DNA from 2 places in the Pseudoflavonifractor intestinihominis genome. Region 1 is predicted to be linked to the other one. Evidence: riboswitches for the same ligand, from Rfam matches in the RefSeq annotation. Region 1 holds a riboswitch; the other holds the start of a gene.
The links. Region 1 has a riboswitch for FMN ahead of WMO64_RS01080 (ECF transporter S component). Riboswitches for the same ligand answer to the same signal wherever they lie in the genome.

Region 1 (9,275 bases):
CCCATCACGGGGCTTGGCAGCCGGGACGCCGGAGTGACGCTTCACACGCCTCGCGGCGGCGCAGCGCTTCTTGTTACTCGACGGTGGCCAGGATGTCGCCCTGACGGACGATGGTGTACTCCTCGCCCTCAACCTTGACCTGGGTGCCGGAGTACTTGCTGGTGATGACCTTGTCGCCCACCTTCACGGTCATGACGACTTCCTTGCCGTCCACCATGCCGCCGGGGCCGACGGCGATGACCTCGGCCACTTCGGGCTTCTCCTTGGCGGAGCCGGTGAGGATGATGCCGCTCTTGGTGGTCTCCTCGGCCTCCACCATCTTGATGATCACGCGATCAGCCAGGGGTTTGAGATTCATAGCTGGTTCCTCCTTGCATATATGAAGCATATATTTGTAAACTATCTCATGTCTTAGCACTCATTTTACCGGAGTGCTAACGCATCTATAATAATAGCTTTGGAACGCAAAATGTGCAAGTAAAAAAACGCTGGATTTTCACCCGAATTTCAGGTAAAATCCAGCGTTTTTAAAAATAGCTCACTCAAAATACTGAAAGCTCCGTTTTTCTCACTCTAACGGGATGCTGCAGAAAATGAGTGCTCGCAATTGTTAGCAGTCTGTAAACTTTCACGCCAAAATACGTCGGAGGGGTAAAAAAAGTTGATTTTCTTCCCGGACAGCCGGACCGTAAAGCTGCGGGAGCGCATGACCTCGCCGTCCACCACGGCCACCAGCTCCTCCGGGGAGGTGAAGGAGATCTCCTGACAGTGGAAGTCCCGGATGACCTGGGGACATTGGCGGTAGAGGCCCTTGGCGTACTTGCCCACCAGGCGGAAGAAGGTGAAGCGGCTCACCTTGGGCACCACCAGCATGTCCAGCACGCCGTCATCGGGCTGGGCGTCTCCCACGGGCATGAAGCCGCCGCCGTAGTACCGGCCGTTGCAGATGCAGATGATGGTGCTCAGGCCGTCCAGGGTCTGGCCGTCCACGCGGATCTGGGTGGGGCGGGTCAGGCCCTTGAACACATTGACCACCAGGGACAGGATGTAGGCCCCCACGCCGGACACCAGGGGCAGCGCCTTGTATTTATACACGTCGGCGGCCACCCGGGCGTCCACGCCGGCGCAGATGACCCCCAGACCCAGCTTGCCGTTGCAGTCCATCAGATCCAGGGCGGCCTGGGGCCCCTCCGCCAGGGCGGCCAGGTCGGAGAAACGGGCCCGGTAGTCCTTCCCAAAGATCTTCAGAAAATCGTTGCCTGTGCCCTTGGGCACGTTGGTGACGGCGGCGTTGTCATATCCGGCGGCGCCGTTGACCACCTCGTTGAGGGTGCCGTCTCCGCCGCAGGCATAGATGCGCACCGGCGCTCCCGTCTGGGCGGCGGCCCGGGCCAGGGTCTCCCCGGTGCCTGCGCCGCTGGTAAAGGCGATCTCGTAGTCCAGCCCCTTGCCGCCGAGAATCTCTCTGATCTGGGCGGTGAGGGCGTCGGTGCTGCCGTGTTTTCCGGCAGCGGGGTTGATGATGAACAGGTGCTTCAAAGCACGCTCAGCTCCTTATGAAAAAGTAGAGGAGACAAGCTGGACCCCGGCGGCACGGTAGTAGGCGGGGGAGTCGTTGGCGGGCCAGAGGAGGATGCGCTGCTCCGGCCGGGCGATGCGGGCCACCATGGCGGCCACCTCGCTGCGGGTGATGACAGCCTCAGGCCGGAAGGTCAGTTGCTTGTCGCTGCCGCTGACAATGCCCTTGGCGTACAGGGCGTAGATGGAGCTGGCGGCAAAGTCGCCGCCGGCCACGTCGGGGATGGAGGAGGCCACCCGGCCGGCGTCGTTGACGTCGTCCGCCTCCCGGACGGGGGCGGTGGCGGCCAGTACCAGGGCCAGCTCGGCCCGGGTGATGGGCCGGGTGTAGCTGCTGAAGGTGGTGTCGGTGATGATGCCGTTGGTCAGGCAGTAGTTCACCGCGTTGGTGTACCAGGGGTCGCCGCCGCTGGAGAAGGTCCTGCCGGCGTAGGTGCTGTCCAGCACGGCGGCCATCTTCAGGGCCTCGCCCACGGTGAGGGTGCTGTAGGGCTGGAAGGTGCCGTCCCCCGGGCCCTCCATCAGGCCCAGGTTATAGGCCAGGTCCACCCACAGGTCGAACCAGTCCTTGCCGGACACGTCGGAGAAGGCGGCGATGCGGCCGGAGCGGAGGGAGAAGGATGCAAAGGGCACCCCCAGGTTGGAGAGCGCCTGGGGCAGGGAGGAGAGGCTGATTCGGGCGCTGTCCCGGTCGGCCCAGCGGATCACGATCTCCTTGCCCTTTGTCCCCTGCTCCACGGTGATGGAGCTGGCGCCGGTATACAGCTGGTGGGAGGCACCCTTCTCTCCGGGTACAGGCACCACGGACAGCAGCTCCCACACGCCCTCCCGCCGGGCGATGTACACCCCGCAGTCCACCGGGGTCAGGCTGTCGTACAGAGGCTCCAGCAGCCACAGCCCGTCCTGCCGCAGCAGGCCGTACTTGCCGTCCTCCTTCACCCGGGCCACGCCCAGGGAGAAGTCGGAGGCCTCCTCAAACCGGAGGGGAATGGATACGATACCCGAGGCGTTGACGTAGCCCCACGTGGAGCCGTCGGTGGCGGTGGCCATGCCCTCGGTGTAGGTGCCTTTGATCTCCAGCGCCAGGGCGGCGGGGGCGGCCAGGGAGAGGGCAAGCGCCAGGGACAGGAGGAGAGACAGCTTGCGGACGGTTCGTTTCATTTCAGACTCCTTTTTGTGACAGCCTCCCGGTGTGGGGGGCTGGCTTACCGCTTGTTGTACTGGAACAGGTCGCACTTGATCATGCCGTTGTACAGCTTGCGCTTTTTGTCGGCGGTGCGGCCGAAGGTGCGCTCGAACTCGGTGTGGGAGGACAGGACGGACACCCGCCACCCGGCAGGCAGCCCCCGCACCGCCTGGCCAAAGGCCTCATACAGGCCCTCAGCCTCCCGCTTCTCCATGATGCGCTCGCCGTAGGGGGGATTGGTGACCACCCGGCCGTAGGGCTCGCTGCGGTGGAAGCGGGTGGCGTCGGCCACGTCGAAGCGGACCAGGTCGTCCACTCCGGCCTTCTCCGCGTTGGAGCGGGCGATCTCCACCGCCTTGGGGTCGATGTCGCCGCCCCAGATGTCGTATTGGCCGTCAAACTCCCTGTCCATGGCCTCGCTGGCGGCGTCCATCCAGGCCTGTGAGGACAGCCAGGGCCACTTCTGAGCGGAGAAGGACCGGTCCAGGCCGGGAGCCCGGTTCCTGGCAATGAGGGCGGCCTCGATGGCGATGGTGCCCGAGCCGCAGAAGGGGTCGCAGAAGGGGTCCCTGCCCCGGTACTGGGACAGCATCACCATGGCGGCGGCCAGGGTCTCCCGCAGGGGAGCCACCACGCCCACCGCACGGTAGCCCCGCTTGTGGAGCCCGGCGCCGCTGGTGTCCAGCATGATGGTGGCGGTGTCCTTCATGATGGAGAACTGGATCTGGAACAGGGGGCCGTTCTCCGGCAGGGTCTCCAGCCCATAGGCCTTGCCCAGCCGGGCGGCGGCCGCCTTCTTCACAATGGACTGGCAGGCGGGCACCGAGTGGAGGGCGGAGTTGAGGCTGTGGCCCTTCACGGGAAAGGCGGCGGTACGGGGGAGGTACTCCTCCCAGGGGATGGCCCGCACGCCCTCGAATAGGGCGTCAAAGTCGGGGGCGGGGAAGGAACCCAGCACCAGCAGCACCCGCTCACCGGTGCGCAGGTTCAGGTTGAGGCGGGGAATGTCCCCAGGCCGGCCGGTACACAGCACATGGCCGTTTTCCGCCCGCACGTCGGCCAGAGACAGACGGCGCAGCTCGTCCGCGGCCAGGCCCTCCAGCCCGAACAGGGTGGGAACAAAAAATTTCAGCTGGTCCATAGAAACCTCCGTAGGCCCGGTTGGGGGCCCCTGTGTGAATCAGGGCCTGGAGAGCGGCAGCGCCGCCCGGCAGGCCATACAAAATTAGTATAGCTTAAATTGTAGGGGATGGCAAACCATTTTGCTGCCGGAGAGAAACTTTTCGGACCATGGGGGCAAAATGCGCCTCTTGCATTTTGCGCGGGGCTGTGATATCATCTGTACCAATAAGCAGGAAAGGACCCGGTGAGCACTCGTGGACGAACCTCCCTTACCCAACTGCATAGCTGCATGTGTTGAGGACAGCGTTATCCCTCTGGGATAGGGCTGTCCTTTTGCGCGCAGAAACGGGAAAACGCCGGGGCAACCCCCTGCAAATACATAGTACTTAGGAGTGATCAGTTCCATTATGGACAGTGCCAGTATTATCATGATAGTCGTTCTCATCTTTCTGGTGGCCATGTCGTCCTACTTCTCGGCCACGGAGACCGCCTACTCCTCCCTCAACCGGGTGCGGCTGAAGAGCCGTGCCGACGCCGGAGACCGCCGGGCCGCCCTGGCCCTGGACCTGGAGGAGGACTTTGACCGCCTGCTCTCCACTCTCCTGATAGGCAACAACATTGTCAATATCACCGCCACCACCATCGGCACCGTGCTCTTCACCGACCTGCTGGGCACCTACGGCCCCACAGTGTCCACCGTGGTGCTGACGGTGGTCATCCTGATTTTTGGCGAGATCTCCCCCAAGAGCCTGGCCAAGGAGTCCCCCGAGGCCTTTGCCATGTTCGCCGCGCCCCTGCTGAAGTTCTTCCTCACCGTGCTGCGGCCCCTGAACTTCCTCTTCACCCAGTGGAAGAAGCTGCTCACCCTCATCTTCCACAAGAAGGAGGACGAGGGCATCACCGAGGAGGAGCTCATCACCATGGTGGACCAGGCCGAGGATGAGGGCGGCCTGGACCAGCACGAGAGCGAGCTGATCCGCTCCGCCATTGAGTTCGGCGACATGGAGGTGGAGGAGATCCTCACCCCCCGGGTGGACATCGTGGCGGTGGAGGACACGGCCACCATGGACGAGGTGGCCAAGGTGTTCGCCGAGAGCGGCTTCTCCCGCCTGCCCGTGTACCACGAGGACATCGACGACATCGTGGGCATCATCCACGAGAAGGACTTCCACGCCGCCCGGTACCACGGCATCAGCGACCTGGCCTCCTTTATGGGCACCGTGCTCTACACCACCGGCAACACCAAGATCTCCCAGATGCTCCGCATTCTCCAGCGGGAGAAGGCCCACATGGTCATCGTGGTGGACGAGTACGGCGGCACCGAGGGCCTGGTGACCATGGAGGACATTGTGGAGGAGCTGGTGGGCGAGATCTGGGACGAGCACGACGAGGTCATCGAGCAGTTCCAGAAGCAGCCCGACGGCAGCTACCTCATCTCCTGTTCCGCCGACCTGACCGACCTGTACGACCTGTTCTCCATCAAGGGCAGCTGCGACGCCAACACGGTGTCCGGCTGGGTCATGGAGCAGATCGGCCGCATCCCCGAGGAGGGGGACCGGTTCCAGGCCGACGGCCTGGACGTGACCGTCACCAAGGTGGACCACCGCCGTGTCATGGAGATCAAAGTGGTGGTGCTGCCCGAGGAGACCGAAGAGGAGAAAAAGGACAAGAAGGACAGAGAAAAAGACAAGGATAAGGAGGGCTGACAAGCCTTTCCGCCCTGATTTTCCGCCGGAGGGCCCTGGGTCCCTCCGGCGGAACTTTTCCGGAATAGAGAAAATTTGGTCATCTGTCTTGTCAGCGCCGGACGGTTGTGCTATACTGTCCCCGACAAGTCAATAAATTCTTCGGGGCAGGGTGCAATTCCCTACCGGCGGTATAGTCCGCGACCCGCGCAAGCGGCTGATTTGGTGGAATTCCAAAACCGACAGTATAGTCTGGATGAGAGAAGAAATGGAGAGAAACAGAGACTCGGTGCCCCACGGTTGTGCACGGAGTCTTTTTTTGTCCCCAGGTTTCGGAGGGTTTACCGAGCTTGTAAATTTGGCTCTGAAAAGGGGACATTGCAATGAAATCCATGAAGAAGACCCAGATTTTCGTGCTCACCGCCATGCTGGCCGCCGTGGCCGGGGTGCTCATGTCCTTTGAGTTCCCCCTGCCCATGATGCCGCCCTTCTACAAGATCGACTTCAGCGACGTGCCCGCCATCATCGCCACCTTCCTGCTGGGTCCGGCGCCCGGACTGTTCATCGAGGTGGTGAAGATCCTCATCAAGCTCCTCACCGTGGGCACCACCACCATGTTTGTGGGCGAGTTTGCCAACCTGCTGGGCACTCTGCTCTTCATCCTGCCCCTGTGGGCCATCTTCAAGCGCATGGGCGGCGACCGGAAGGCCGGCATCACCGCCCTGGCGGTGAGCCTGCCCATCCGCATCGCCTTCTCCTGCGTGCTCAACGCCTGCATCACCCTGCCCCTGTACGCCAAGGCCATGGGCATGCCCCTGAATGATGTGATCCTGGCCGTGGGGGCGGTGAACCCGCTGATCCAGAACCTGCCCCTGTTCCTGGTGCTGGCCACGGTGCCCTTCAATCTCATCAAGCTCCTGCTCAACTATGTGGTGGGCTTCCTGCTGTACGACCGCCTGAAGGCCACCAGCGTGGCCAAGAGAATCGAGGCAAAAGCATGATCCGGAATTACAGAGACCTGACCCGCCTGGAGATGGAACAGGTGGACAAGGAGAACACCATCATTCTCATCCCTGTGGGCGCTCTGGAGCAGCACGGCAACCAGGCCCCCCTGGGCACCGACGACATCATCGCCGAGGCCATGGTGGAGTACCTGGGCCGGGCGCTGGAGGAGGCGGGGGAGAAGGACTTTCCCATTCTGGCCTTCCCCGTCATCCCGGTGGGCCTGAGCACCGAGCACCGCAACTTCTGCGGCTCGGTCACCCTGCGGCCGGACACCTACTACCACCTGCTCTACGACATCAGCGTCAGCCTGGCCCACCACGGATTCAAGAAGCTGGCCTTCCTGGTGTGCCACGGGGGCAACGCGCCCATCGTCCAGGTGCTCAGCCGGGAGCTGCGCAGCGAGCTGGGCATCTCCCCCTTCATCCTCTCCTCCGGCGCCTTCGGCCACCCGGACGTGCGGGCCACCGTGTCCGAGGGGAATGTCTACGACTTCCACGGCGGTGAGATGGAGACCTCCATGGTCATGGCGGTGGACCCCTCGCTGGTGAAACTGGAGACGGCGGAGGCCGGCATCCCCACCGCCTTTGTGGGCAACCAGACCCTGAAGACCGGGGGCAGCGTCACCATCGGCTGGGTGTCCGAGGACTGGAGGACCGCCGACGGCAAGCCCATCGGCATCGGCGGGGACCCCTCCGGTGCCACCGCGGAGAAGGGCCGCATCATCCTGGAGGCCAGCGCTAAGGTGCTGGTGCCCGGCCTGCGGGAGATCCGGGACTGGAAGGCCTGAGCAGCCGGAAAAGACAATAAGAGAGCGCGCGCCGCAGATCTGCGGCGCGCGCTTTTTCCTTTGGAAAGCCGGTTTTGATGGAAAAATCAGTCGGGCTTGACGGTGAAGAGGAGCTGACCGGCCTTGACGTTGTCGGCCCCGCAAAACAGGTTTTGCGGGGACCCCGGACTCCATTTCCCCGGGACGAGTGAATCGCCCCGGGGCAAGGCCGCCCCAGGGGCGGCGCTTGGACGCGCACAGCGCGGCGCGCCGGAGGCGCGGAGGGCGACGGACAGACCACAGGGGAGACGGGGTCAATCGGGCTTGACGGTGAAGAGAAGCTGACCGGCTTTGACGTTGTCGCCCTCCTGAACATGGACGGCCTCCACGGTGCCCGCCAGACGGGCCACCACGCTGGTCTCCATCTTCATGGCCTCGATGATGCCCAGCACCTGGTTGGCCTCCACCCGGTCCCCGGGCTGGACGCTCACCTTGGACACCATACCGGGGATGGAGGCGCCCACCTGGCTCTTGTCCGACGGGTCGGCCAGGGTGACCTGGACGCCCTTCACCTCGGCGGTCCTGTCGGGCACCGCCACCTCGCGGCGCTGGCCGTTGAGCTCGAACTGGACGGTGCGGGTGCCGTCCTCGTTCAGGTCGCCCAGGCCCAGGTACTTGATGACCAGGGTCTTGCCCTCCTCGATGTTGATCTGGTTGGTCTCGCCCAGGGCCATGCCGTTGAAGAACACATGGCTGCCCATGCGGGCGATGTAGCCGTATTCGTTGCGGTGCTGCCGGTACTCCTCGTACACCTTGGGGTAGAGGCAGTAGGACAGCATGGCCCGCATGTTGATCTCGTCGCCGCCCATGAAGGGGCGCATCTTCTCCCGCACCGCGTCAAAGTCCACGGCGGGCAGCAGCTCGCCGGGCCGGCAGGTGATGGGCTTCTCGCCCTTGAGCACCACCCGCTGCAAATCCTCGGGGAAGCCCCAGGCCGGCTGTCCCATCATGCCCTTGAAATAGCTCACCACGCTGTCGGGGAAGGTGAGGGCCTCGCCCCGCTCCACGATGTTCTCCGGCGTCAGGTTGTTCTGCACCATGAAGATGGCCAGGTCGCCCACCATCTTGGAGGAGGGGGTCACCTTCACGATGTCGCCCAGCATGTCGTTGACGGTCTTGTACATCTCCTTGACCTCTTCGAACCGGTGGCCCAGGCCCAGGGAGATGACCTGGGGATACAGGTTGGTGTACTGGCCGCCGGGGATCTCGTAGCGGTAGATGTCGGTGGTGGGGTTCTTCAGGCCGTGGTCGAAGTTGTCATAGCGCAGGCGCACGTCGGCCCAGTAGTCGTCCAGCTTCTGGAGCCGCTGGAGGTCCAGGCCGGTGTCCCGCTCCGTGCCCTGGAGGGCGGCCACCACCGCGTTCATGGAGGGCTGGCTGGTCAGGCTGGACATGGAGGCGATGGCGCAGTCCACGATATCCACACCCGCCTCGGCGGCCATGAGGTAGGCGGCCACCTGGTTGGCGGTGGTGTCGTGGGTGTGGAGGTGGATGGGCAGGCCCACCTCCTGCTTCAGGGTGGACACCAGCTTCTTGGCCGCGTAGGGCTTGAGCAGGCCGGACATGTCCTTGATGGCCAGCAGGTGGGCGCCCCGGCGCTCCAGCTCCTTGGCCAGGTTCACATAATACTGAAGGGTGTACTTGTCCCGCTTGGGGTCCAGGATGTCGCCGGTGTAGCAGATGGTGGCCTCGCAGAGCTTGTTCTCCTGGAGCACCTGGTCCATGGCCACCTCCATGCCGGGCACCCAGTTGAGGGAGTCGAAGATGCGGAACACGTCGATGCCGCTGCGGGCGGCCTCCTTCACGAACTCCCGGATCAGGTTGTCGGGGTAGTTGGTGTACCCCACCGCGTTGGCGCCCCGGAGGAGCATCT
Region 2 (9,275 bases), on a different contig from region 1:
ATTCTGGACAATATCTTCAACGCCAACTACAACGCCTCCGGCGAGTACACCGGCGATGTGGACGGCTCCGCCGTCATCAGCGCCGACGCCGTGACCCTGAAGGACATGCACATCACCGGCGACCTGATCGTGGCCGAGGGCGTGGGCCAGGGCCACGTGGAGCTGAACAACGTCACCGTGGACGGCCGCCTGCTGGTCCGTGGCGGCGGCGCCAACTCCATCGTCATCAAGGGCGACTCCAAGATCGGCCAGATCATTGTCTCCCGCCAGGAGGGCAAGGTCCGCGTGGCCGTGGAGGACGACGCCCAGGTATCCGTGGTGATCGTGGACCAGGGCACCGACTCCGTGAAGCTGGAGGGCGACCTGGGTACGGTCAGCGTGGAGGGCGCCGGCGCCGCCGTGGAGATCTCCGGCCAGGTGGACACCGTCAGCATCACCGAGACCGCCGTGGACGCCACCGTCACCGTGAACAAGGACGCCGCCGTCAGCACCGTGACCACCGCCGCCGAGAACGCCACCCTGACCGTGGCCGGCAAGGTGGAGTCCGTGACCGTGGACGAGAGCGCCGACGGCACCGCCATCAAGACCGAGAGCGGCGCCAAGATCGACTCCGTCATCACCTCCGGCTCCAACACCACCGTGGAGGGCGCCGGTACCGTCAGCAATGTGGAGGCCCAGAACGGCGCCACCGGCACCACCGTCACCACCACCGGCACCAAGGTGGAGAACAACAGCGCCGAGTCCGTCACCACCGGCAACGGCTCCGTGGAGGCCGGCGACACCGCCGTCACCACCAAGCCCTCCACCGGCGGCTCTACCGGCGGCGGCTCCACCGGCGGCACTGTGGACTACGCCGCTCAGGCCAAGGAGGCCCTGAAGAACGCCGTCCAGAACGCCTATCAGTACAAGTATGAGGACGGCTATACTTACGCCGACGTCTACTCCGTGAAGCTGGACGGCGATGCCGCCGTCATCAGCGGCGTCTTCTCCATGACCCAGTTCGGCGACGGCACCGTGGCCATGAACGACGCTGCTCGCTACCTGGGTGCCCTGTACCGCCGGGATAACGGCGCCTCCGTCACCGGCATCGTCTACAACGGCACCGCCTACACCTGGAACGCCCAGGGCACCCTCAAGGGCTCCAACTGGCAGGACAGCGAGGGCAACACCTTGGTCTCCGCCATTGTGAGCGACTTCCAGAGCAAGGGCGCCGTCGGCGCGCTGACCATCAAGGGCAATTACGACACCTCCGTCACCCTGACCCTGGCCTTGGAGGTCACCGCCAACACCGAGGCCGAGCTGAAGGCCATGCTGGCCAGCGGTATGAGCACCGTCAAGCTGGGCGCCTCCTTTGAGGCCTCCGGCAAGATCACCGTCTCCCGCCCCGTCACCATTGACGGCAACGGCATGACCATCACCGCCGCCGAGGGCTGGACCGGCTCCACCAACAGCGACAAGCACCTGCTGGGCATCGAGTCCGACGACGTCACCGTCAAGAACCTGACTCTGAACAGCAGCAGCAAGGCCTACGGCCTGCAGGCCTACTGCGCGGCGGACGTGACCCTGGAGAACGTCACCCTTCAGGGCAGCGTTGGCGCCGGTCTGACCGTCAACAGCTCCTCCGTCACTGCCACCGGCCTGCACACCTCCGGCAACGCCTGGGGCGGCGTGAACATCGACATGAACGTGCCGGATCACGCCACCGTGCTCACCTTTGACGCCACCTCCACCTTCGGCGAGACTGCCGGGGTCTACAGCGACAACGGCGGCGTCACCGTCAACGCCCCCGAGGGCTACGCCTGCGTCCAGAACGGCGGCAAGTACTACTGGAGCCAGCTCTTTGCCGGCGGCTACGGCACCGCTGAGGCCCCCTACCAGGTCGCCACTGCCGCTCAGCTGAGCAAGCTGGTCAGCGGCAGCGACAGCCAGCACCTGGTCTACTACGTTCTGAACAACGACCTGGACCTGAAGGACAGCGTGGACTCCGGCGTGGAGCTGGTGCAGAACATCGTGTTCGACGGCGGCAGCCACAAGATCTCCTCCTCCAGCGCCGGCACCGCCCTGTACGGCGTGTTCCGCACCGTCCGCGGCACCACTGAGATCCGGAATCTGACCTATGATCTCACCAATCTGGACAGCAAGCCCTGGTCCGCCGACCTGGTGCCCCTGATCTACAACGCCGAGGGCACCTCCGCTGACATCAAGATCACCAATGTGCGCATCGAGGGCTCCCACAGCATCGACAGCAACAACGCTCCCTTTGTGATGAACGAGGCCCTGGTCAACTCTACCCTCACCCTGACCGGCTGTGAGATGGCCGCCTCCCTGTCCGGCGACGGCTACAACGCCTGCTTCATCGGCTGGCAGCTGCCCAAGTACGGCGCCGAGACCTGCAACACCAAGATCGTGCTGGACGGCTGCACCGTCTCCGGCGAGCTGAGCTGCCCCCGCGCCTCCATCGTGACCGCCAACGGCTCCAACGCCGCTGCCCGCACCTATGAGTACAAGGGCGACAACACCCTCACCGGCACGGTGCGGGGCACCCTGGTGGCCAAGTACTTCACCGCTGTGTCCGAGACCGACAAGACCGCGTTTGAGGACGCCGCCAAGGCCGGCTTCACCGTCACCGGCGGCCAGCTCTACGTGGACGTGAAGGACGACAACCTGGCCATCTCCATCGAGGAGGATACCGGCAAGCTGGTGGTGACTCCCTCTCAGGACGAGAAGGTGGCCAGCTATGAGATGCGCATCGGCCTGTACACCCACTTCTACACCGCTCAGGGCGCGGAGGGCGGCACCTGGAAGTTCTTCGCCAGCCAGACCGTGGACGCCGCCGACCTGGACAGCCTCGCCCTCTACAACTACCAGTTCGTGGACGCCGCCTATGACGGCCTGGGCGAGCTGACCAAGGACGCCGCCGGCAACGACATCGCCCAGCTGGACGGCAAGACCTGCTATGTGGTCAAGGATTACACCTATCCCGGCGATCCCGACCTGACCGGCTATGTGGGCTCCCCCACTGAGCCCGGCCTGCGCAGCGCCACCATCATCCAGGTCACCGCTTACGACGCCAACGGCGACATTCTCTACACCAGCTCCCTCAAGGGCTGATGCCCAGACAAAAAGCAAGAGGCCGGACCCCTGTGGGGTCCGGCCTCTTTATCGCATTTGCACTGTTGTGTTTTTACTCCTCCACCGTCACCAGGTTGATGAGCACCTCCACCATCTTCTCCAGGCTCTCCACGGGGATATACTCGTGGACGCCGTGGAAGTTGACGCCGCCGGTGGACAGGTTGGGACAGGGCAGGCCCATATAGCTCAGCCGGGCGCCGTCGGTGCCGCCCCGGATGGGCACCACCTGGGGCGTGACCCCCGCCTTCTCCATGGCCGCCCGGGCCCGGAGGATGAGGTACATATGGGGCTCGATCTGCTCCTTCATGTTGTAATAGGAGTCCTTCAGATAGAGCTCCACGGTACCCTCGCCGTACTTGCCGTTGAGATAGGCGGCCACACGGCCCAGGTACTGCTTCCGCTCCTCGAACTTCTCCCGGTCATGGTCCCGGATGATGAAGTGGAGCTCGGACTCGGTCTCGTCGCCCTTCATGGCGTGGAGGTGGTAGAAGCCCTCGTAGCCCTCGGTGTGGGCCGGGGTCTCGGCGGGCGGCATCATGTTCATGAACTCGATGGCCATCAGCAGGGCATTCTTCATCTTGTTCTTGGCCGAGCCGGGGTGGATGTTCACGCCGTGGATATAGACCCCGGCATTGGCGGCGTTGAAGTTCTCATACTCGATCTCGCCCAGCTCGCCGCCGTCCACGGTGTAGGCCACGGCGGCGCCGAAGCCCTCCACGTCGAAGTGGTCGGCCCCATGGCCCACCTCCTCGTCGGGGGTGATGCCCACGGCGATGCGGCCGTGCCGCACCTCAGGGTGGGCCGCCAGGTACTCCACAGCGGTAAAGATCTCCGCCACGCCCGCCTTGTCGTCGGCGCCCAGCAGGGTGGTGCCGTCGGTGACGATCAGGTTCTGTCCCCTGTAGCGGGCCAGGCTCTCAAACTCCGCCTCCCGCATGACGATGCCCTTCTCCTCGTTGAGGACCAGGTCGCCCCCCTCATAGGCCACGATCCGGGGCTTCACGCCGGCGCCGGAGGCGTCGGGCGAGGTGTCCATGTGGGCGATGAGGCCCACGCAGGGCACACCCTCACAGCCGGGGCTGGCGGGCAGCCAGGCGTACACATAGCCGTGGTCGTCCATATGGGCGTTCTGGAGCCCCATCTGGGACAGCTCGGCGGCCAGGGCCGCGCCCAGAATTTTCTGTTTCTCCGTGGAGGGTACGGTGGTACTGTTCTCATCAGACTGGGTATCATAGGCTACGTAGCGGAGAAACCGTTCTGCTGCACTCATGTTTCAGGCTTCCTTTCTGCATCCAGGTGCCCCGTCCGGACAGAGCGCCGGGGTTGTATATTGACGAACGTTCCCGTTCAGGATAGACTGGTATCAGGACCACATTTCTCTCCCGCCCGCCGTTCCTCCGGCGGGATACACAGGGTTGTTCTTATTTTAACACAAAAGGAGTGGATTTTCCATGGCGAATCTGCGTGAATTTACCTACCCCTCCAGCGACGGCATCCACCAGGTCCACGCCGCCGAGTGGACGCCGGAAAACGGCGGCCCCAGGGCGGTGGTCCAGCTGGTCCACGGTATTTCGGAATATATTCTGCGGTACGACGGCTTTGCCCGTTTTCTGGCCGACCACGGCTTTGTGGTGGTGGGCAACGACCACCTGGGCCACGGCGGCACCGCCACCGGTCCCGAGGAGTACGGTTTCCTGGCGGAAAAGGACGGCTGGGCCCACATCACCGACGATGTGCGCCTGCTGCGGGTGCTCACCGGCGAGCGGTACAGCGGCCTGCCCTACTTCCTGATGGGCCACTCCATGGGCTCCTTTGTGGCCCGCACCTACCTGATCCGCTGGCCCGGCACCCTGGACGGCTGCATCCTCTCGGGCACAGGCCAGGAGTCCGCCGCCACCGTGTCCTTCGGCAAGGCGGTGCTGGCCATGTTCGGCGCCATCCGGGGGTACCGCGTGCCCTGCAAGTTCTTCAACGACCTGTCCATTGGGATGTACAATCGGAAGTTCGCCCCCAACCGCACCGGCGCGGACTGGATCTCCCGAGACAACAACGTAGTGGACGCCTACGTGACCGACCCCCTGTGCTCCTTCCTGCCCACGGCCGGCATGAGCCGGGACATGATGGAGGGCCTCCAGTTCATCGCCGACCAGAACAACCTGGCCCGGATGGACCCGGAAACCCCCATCTACCTCTTCTCCGGCGACCAGGACCCGGTGGGCGCCATGGGCGAGGGCGTGCGGAAGGTATACGGCTTCTTCCAGGACGCAGGCGTCCGGGACGTGACCATGAAGCTCTACCCCGGCGGACGCCACGAGATGCTCAACGAGACCAACCGGGACCAGGTCTACCAGGACGTGCTCGCCTGGCTGGAGGACCACATGAAGGCATAAAACAGACAGCGGAGCACCGGAATTCTCTCCGGTGCTCCGCTTTGTCATGTCTCCACGTCCAGAATATTCACTTCCAGGCCCTTTTTCATGGCGTAGGACAGGGTGTACATGGTGCCGCCCAGCACGCCGCCGTATACCGCGATGATCATGGACGACCGGTCCACCATGTACCGGTCCCGCCGGAGCATGCAGCCCCTGTCGTAGTGGTGCTGGACCATGGTCTCATAGTCGCACTGGGCAACCAGCCTGAAATACCGGTTCCGGTCCCGCTCCTTCCAGTGGGCGGCCTGCTCCTCGCAGGGCAGGGCGGCCTCCACGGTGACCCCGGGCCGCCGCTCCCGCAGGGCCAGGACCGCCTCGCAGAAGTAGAAGTCCGCCCCCCGGGCCATGCCGCAGATGAAGTGGCGCATGCCCTTGTTATAGGCGTCCTCCAGGGCGGCTGCCAGCCGCTCCTTCAGCGCCACGCAGCGGGGGTCCCACTCGTCGTCCCGCCAGGGCAGCTTGTCGGGCCGGTGGCCCGTAAAACAGCAGGTGGTCTCTCGTTCCATGGCGCTCTCCTCACTGGCTTCTTCATTTTCGTCGTGTCCATTCTAGTATATCCAGCGGCCCAAGTCAACGCCATATTCGAACACCAGTGCGAAAACTTTTTTCAAAAAAGGCTTGCATTCTGTTTCACACACGCTATAATAGCCTTAGAACAACTGAACAGAAAATGTCTTCAGGGCAGGGTGAAAATCCCGATCGGCGGTATAGTCCGCGACCCGCAGCAATTGCGGCTGACCCGGTGCAACTCCGGGACCGACAGTGACGCGCACAACGCTCCATGCGCGAAGTCTGGATGGAAGAAGATGTGTTAATGCGATGGATGATACACCTCCTCCTTGATTGTATTTAACACCTGAAAGGCATTGCTTTTCAGGTGTTACTTTGCTTTCAGGAGTGTTTTTTTATGTCCGTTATGTCCTCTTCCCTCCCCAATTCCAGCGCCAAGCGGCTGGATGTGCGCACCGTCGTCTGCACCGGTATGCTCTGCGCCATCGCCTATGTGGTCATGCTCGTATCCAAGACCATCTTTGCCCCCCTCACCGTGGTCGGGTTCCTCACCTTCGACATGAAGGACGTGATCATCGCCATCGGCGGCTTCCTGTACGGCCCCCTCAACGCCCTGTGCATCTCCGTGGTCACCTCCCTCATCGAGATGGTCACCGTCAGTGACACCGGTCCCATCGGCCTGCTGATGAACGTGCTGTCCACCATCGCCTTTGTCTGCCCCGCCGCCTTTATCTACAAGCGCCGTCAGAAGCTCTCCGCCGCCGTGGTGGGCCTGGTCATCGGCGGCATCCTGATGACCGCCATCATGCTGCTGTGGAACTACCTCATCACCCCCCTGTACATGAATGTCCCCCGGGACGTGGTGGTCGCCATGCTGCCCACCGCCTTCCTCCCCTTCAACCTGGTCAAGGCCCTGATGAACGGCGCCCTCACCATGCTGCTCTACAAGCCCGTTGTCACCGCCCTGCGCAAGGCCCGTCTGGTCCCCGAGCATGAGAGCTCCGGTCAGGCCCACAAGCGCCGCACCATTGGTGTTACCATTGTGGCCATTATCCTGCTGGCCACTGCCGTGCTGCTGGGTCTGGTTCTGTCCGGCGTGATCTGAGCCCGCTTCTCTCTGCCCCGCCCGATCCTCTCTCCGGGCGGGGCATTTTTATAGGCCGAATATAGAACATAAGTTTGACTTTTTCCATCCCGGAGGTTATACTGTTCTTGAGAAAGGCGGTACGAAAGGGGTGAATGCCATGGACCGGACCATACTCCACTGTGACCTCAACAGCTTCTACGCCTCGGTGGAGCTGCTCTCCCTGCCCGAGCTGCGGGAGAGCGGAAAGCCGGTGGCCGTGTGCGGCGACCCCACCTCCCGCCATGGCATCATCCTGGCCAAGAACGAGCCCGCCAAGGCCATGGGGGTCAAGACCGCCGAGACCATCTGGCAGGCCAGGCAGAAGTGCCCCGATCTGGTGCTCCTCCCCGCCCACCGGGACCAATACCGGAAGTACTCCCGCATGGTCAACGCCATCTACGACCGGTTCACCGACCTGGTGGAGCCCTTCTCCATCGACGAGAGCTGGCTGGATATCACCGGCTCCATGCACCTGTGGGGCGGGGACGGAAAGGCCATTGCCGACCGCATCCGGGAGACGGTGAAGGCGGAGACCGGCCTGACCGTGTCGGTGGGGGTGTCCTTCAACAAGGTCTTTGCCAAGATGGGCAGCGACTACAAGAAGCCGGACGCCACCACGGTCATCACCCGGGAGAACTTCCGCCGGCTCCTCTGGCCCCTGCCGGTGACCGACCTGCTCTTTGTGGGCGGCGCGGCGGCCAAGGTGCTCCGCAGCTACGGCGTCCAGACCATCGGGGATCTGGCCCGGTTCGACCCCCAGGCCCTGGTGGCCATTCTGGGCAAGCAGGGCGCCGCCCTCCACAGCTATGCCGCCGGGACGGAGCACGAGCCGGTGATCCCCGCCCGGGACCTGCCGCCCCCCAAGTCGGTGGGCAGCGGCCTCACCTTCCGGCGCAACCTGCTGGGGCTGGAGGACGTGCGCACCGGCCTGTCCGCCCTGTCCGACGAGGTGGCCGCCCGGCTGCGGCGGCACGGCCTCAAGTGCACCACCGTGCAGGTCACCATCCGGGACCCCGGTTTCCGGGACATCTGCCGCCAGAAGCGGCTCCCCGCCCCCACCTATGTGTCCCGGGACATCGCCGACGCCGCCCTGGAGCTGCTGCTCTCCTCCTGGAACCTGAAGCAGCCTATCCGGGCCCTCACCGTCACCGGCCAGAATCTGGTGGACGAGGCCGACGCCGGGGAGCAGCTGGATCTGTTCGCCGCCAATGCCGCCCCCCACCGGGACAAGCTGGAGCGGCTGGAGCGGGCCATGGACAAGATCCGGGACAAGTACGGCGGCGGGGCCATCACCTTCGCCTCCACCGTCCGGGGCGAGGCCGGCAGCAGCCAGCGCCAGGACGACGTGCCCCCTGTGGACTGACAGAAAAACGCCCCGCCTGCCCGATATGGGCAGGCGGGGCGTCTTGTCTCAGGGGTTTTTACTTCACGGTGATCAGCTCATAGGAGCGGGTACCCAGGCCGATCTTCTCGGCGTGCTCCAGGCAGGCCTTCCACTCGGAGTCGGGCTCCAGGTTCTTGAAGTGGTCGTGGTGGTCGCAGAAGCCGGGGGCGTGCATCTTCTCATCCAGCTCGGAGCCGGGCAGAGGCTCCTGCCGCAGGCAGGCGTCGGCACAGGCCTGGTCCAGGGCCACCGGGTCAAAGGAGGCGAACATGCCCAGGTCGGGCAGCACCGGCACGTCGTTGCTGCCGTAGCAGTCGCACAGGGGGGACACGTCGATGACCAGGCTGATGTGGAAGTTGGGACGGCCGTCCACCACTGCCTTGGCGTACTCGGCCATCTTGCAGTCCAGAATGGCGTTGGTGTTATTCTCCAGGTTGGCAATGGCGTCAAAGTTACAGGCGCCCAGGCAGCGGCCGCAGCCCACGCAGCGGTCGTGGTCAATGCGGGCCTTGCCGTCGGTACCGTCAAAGAAGATGGCGTCCTGGCCACAGCTTCTGGCGCAGGCGTGGCACTTGCGGCACTTGCTCTCGTCCACCACCGGCTTGCCGGCATTGTGCTGCTCCATCTTGCCCGCACGGCTGCCGCAGCCCATGCCGATGTTCTTCAGGGCGCCGCCGAAGCCGGTGGCCTC

Region 2: it holds a riboswitch for FMN, as region 1 does, so the genes downstream of both, WMO64_RS06940 (ECF transporter S component) here and WMO64_RS01080 (ECF transporter S component) in region 1, are expected to answer to the same signal.

The regions. Positions count from the first base shown of each region.
Region 1 is NZ_JBBMFK010000001.1:221,541-230,815, forward strand. Features, by position in the region: gene WMO64_RS01055 (co-chaperone GroES) at 74-358, opposite strand; gene WMO64_RS01060 (diacylglycerol/lipid kinase family protein) at 574-1,539, opposite strand; gene WMO64_RS01065 (S-layer homology domain-containing protein) at 1,555-2,739, opposite strand; gene WMO64_RS01070 (THUMP domain-containing class I SAM-dependent RNA methyltransferase) at 2,784-3,905, opposite strand; gene WMO64_RS01075 (HlyC/CorC family transporter) at 4,294-5,592, shown strand; FMN riboswitch at 5,726-5,843, shown strand; gene WMO64_RS01080 (ECF transporter S component) at 5,955-6,572, shown strand; gene WMO64_RS01085 (creatininase family protein) at 6,569-7,363, shown strand; gene WMO64_RS01090 (pyruvate carboxylase) at 7,657-9,275, opposite strand, start outside.
Region 2 is NZ_JBBMFK010000009.1:41,644-50,918, reverse strand. Features, by position in the region: gene WMO64_RS06960 (S-layer homology domain-containing protein) at 1-3,111, shown strand, start outside; gene pepT (peptidase T) at 3,185-4,402, opposite strand; gene WMO64_RS06950 (alpha/beta hydrolase) at 4,584-5,522, shown strand; gene WMO64_RS06945 (SLOG family protein) at 5,567-6,070, opposite strand; FMN riboswitch at 6,233-6,376, shown strand; gene WMO64_RS06940 (ECF transporter S component) at 6,472-7,179, shown strand; gene dinB (DNA polymerase IV) at 7,319-8,563, shown strand; gene WMO64_RS06930 (DUF362 domain-containing protein) at 8,622-9,275, opposite strand, start outside.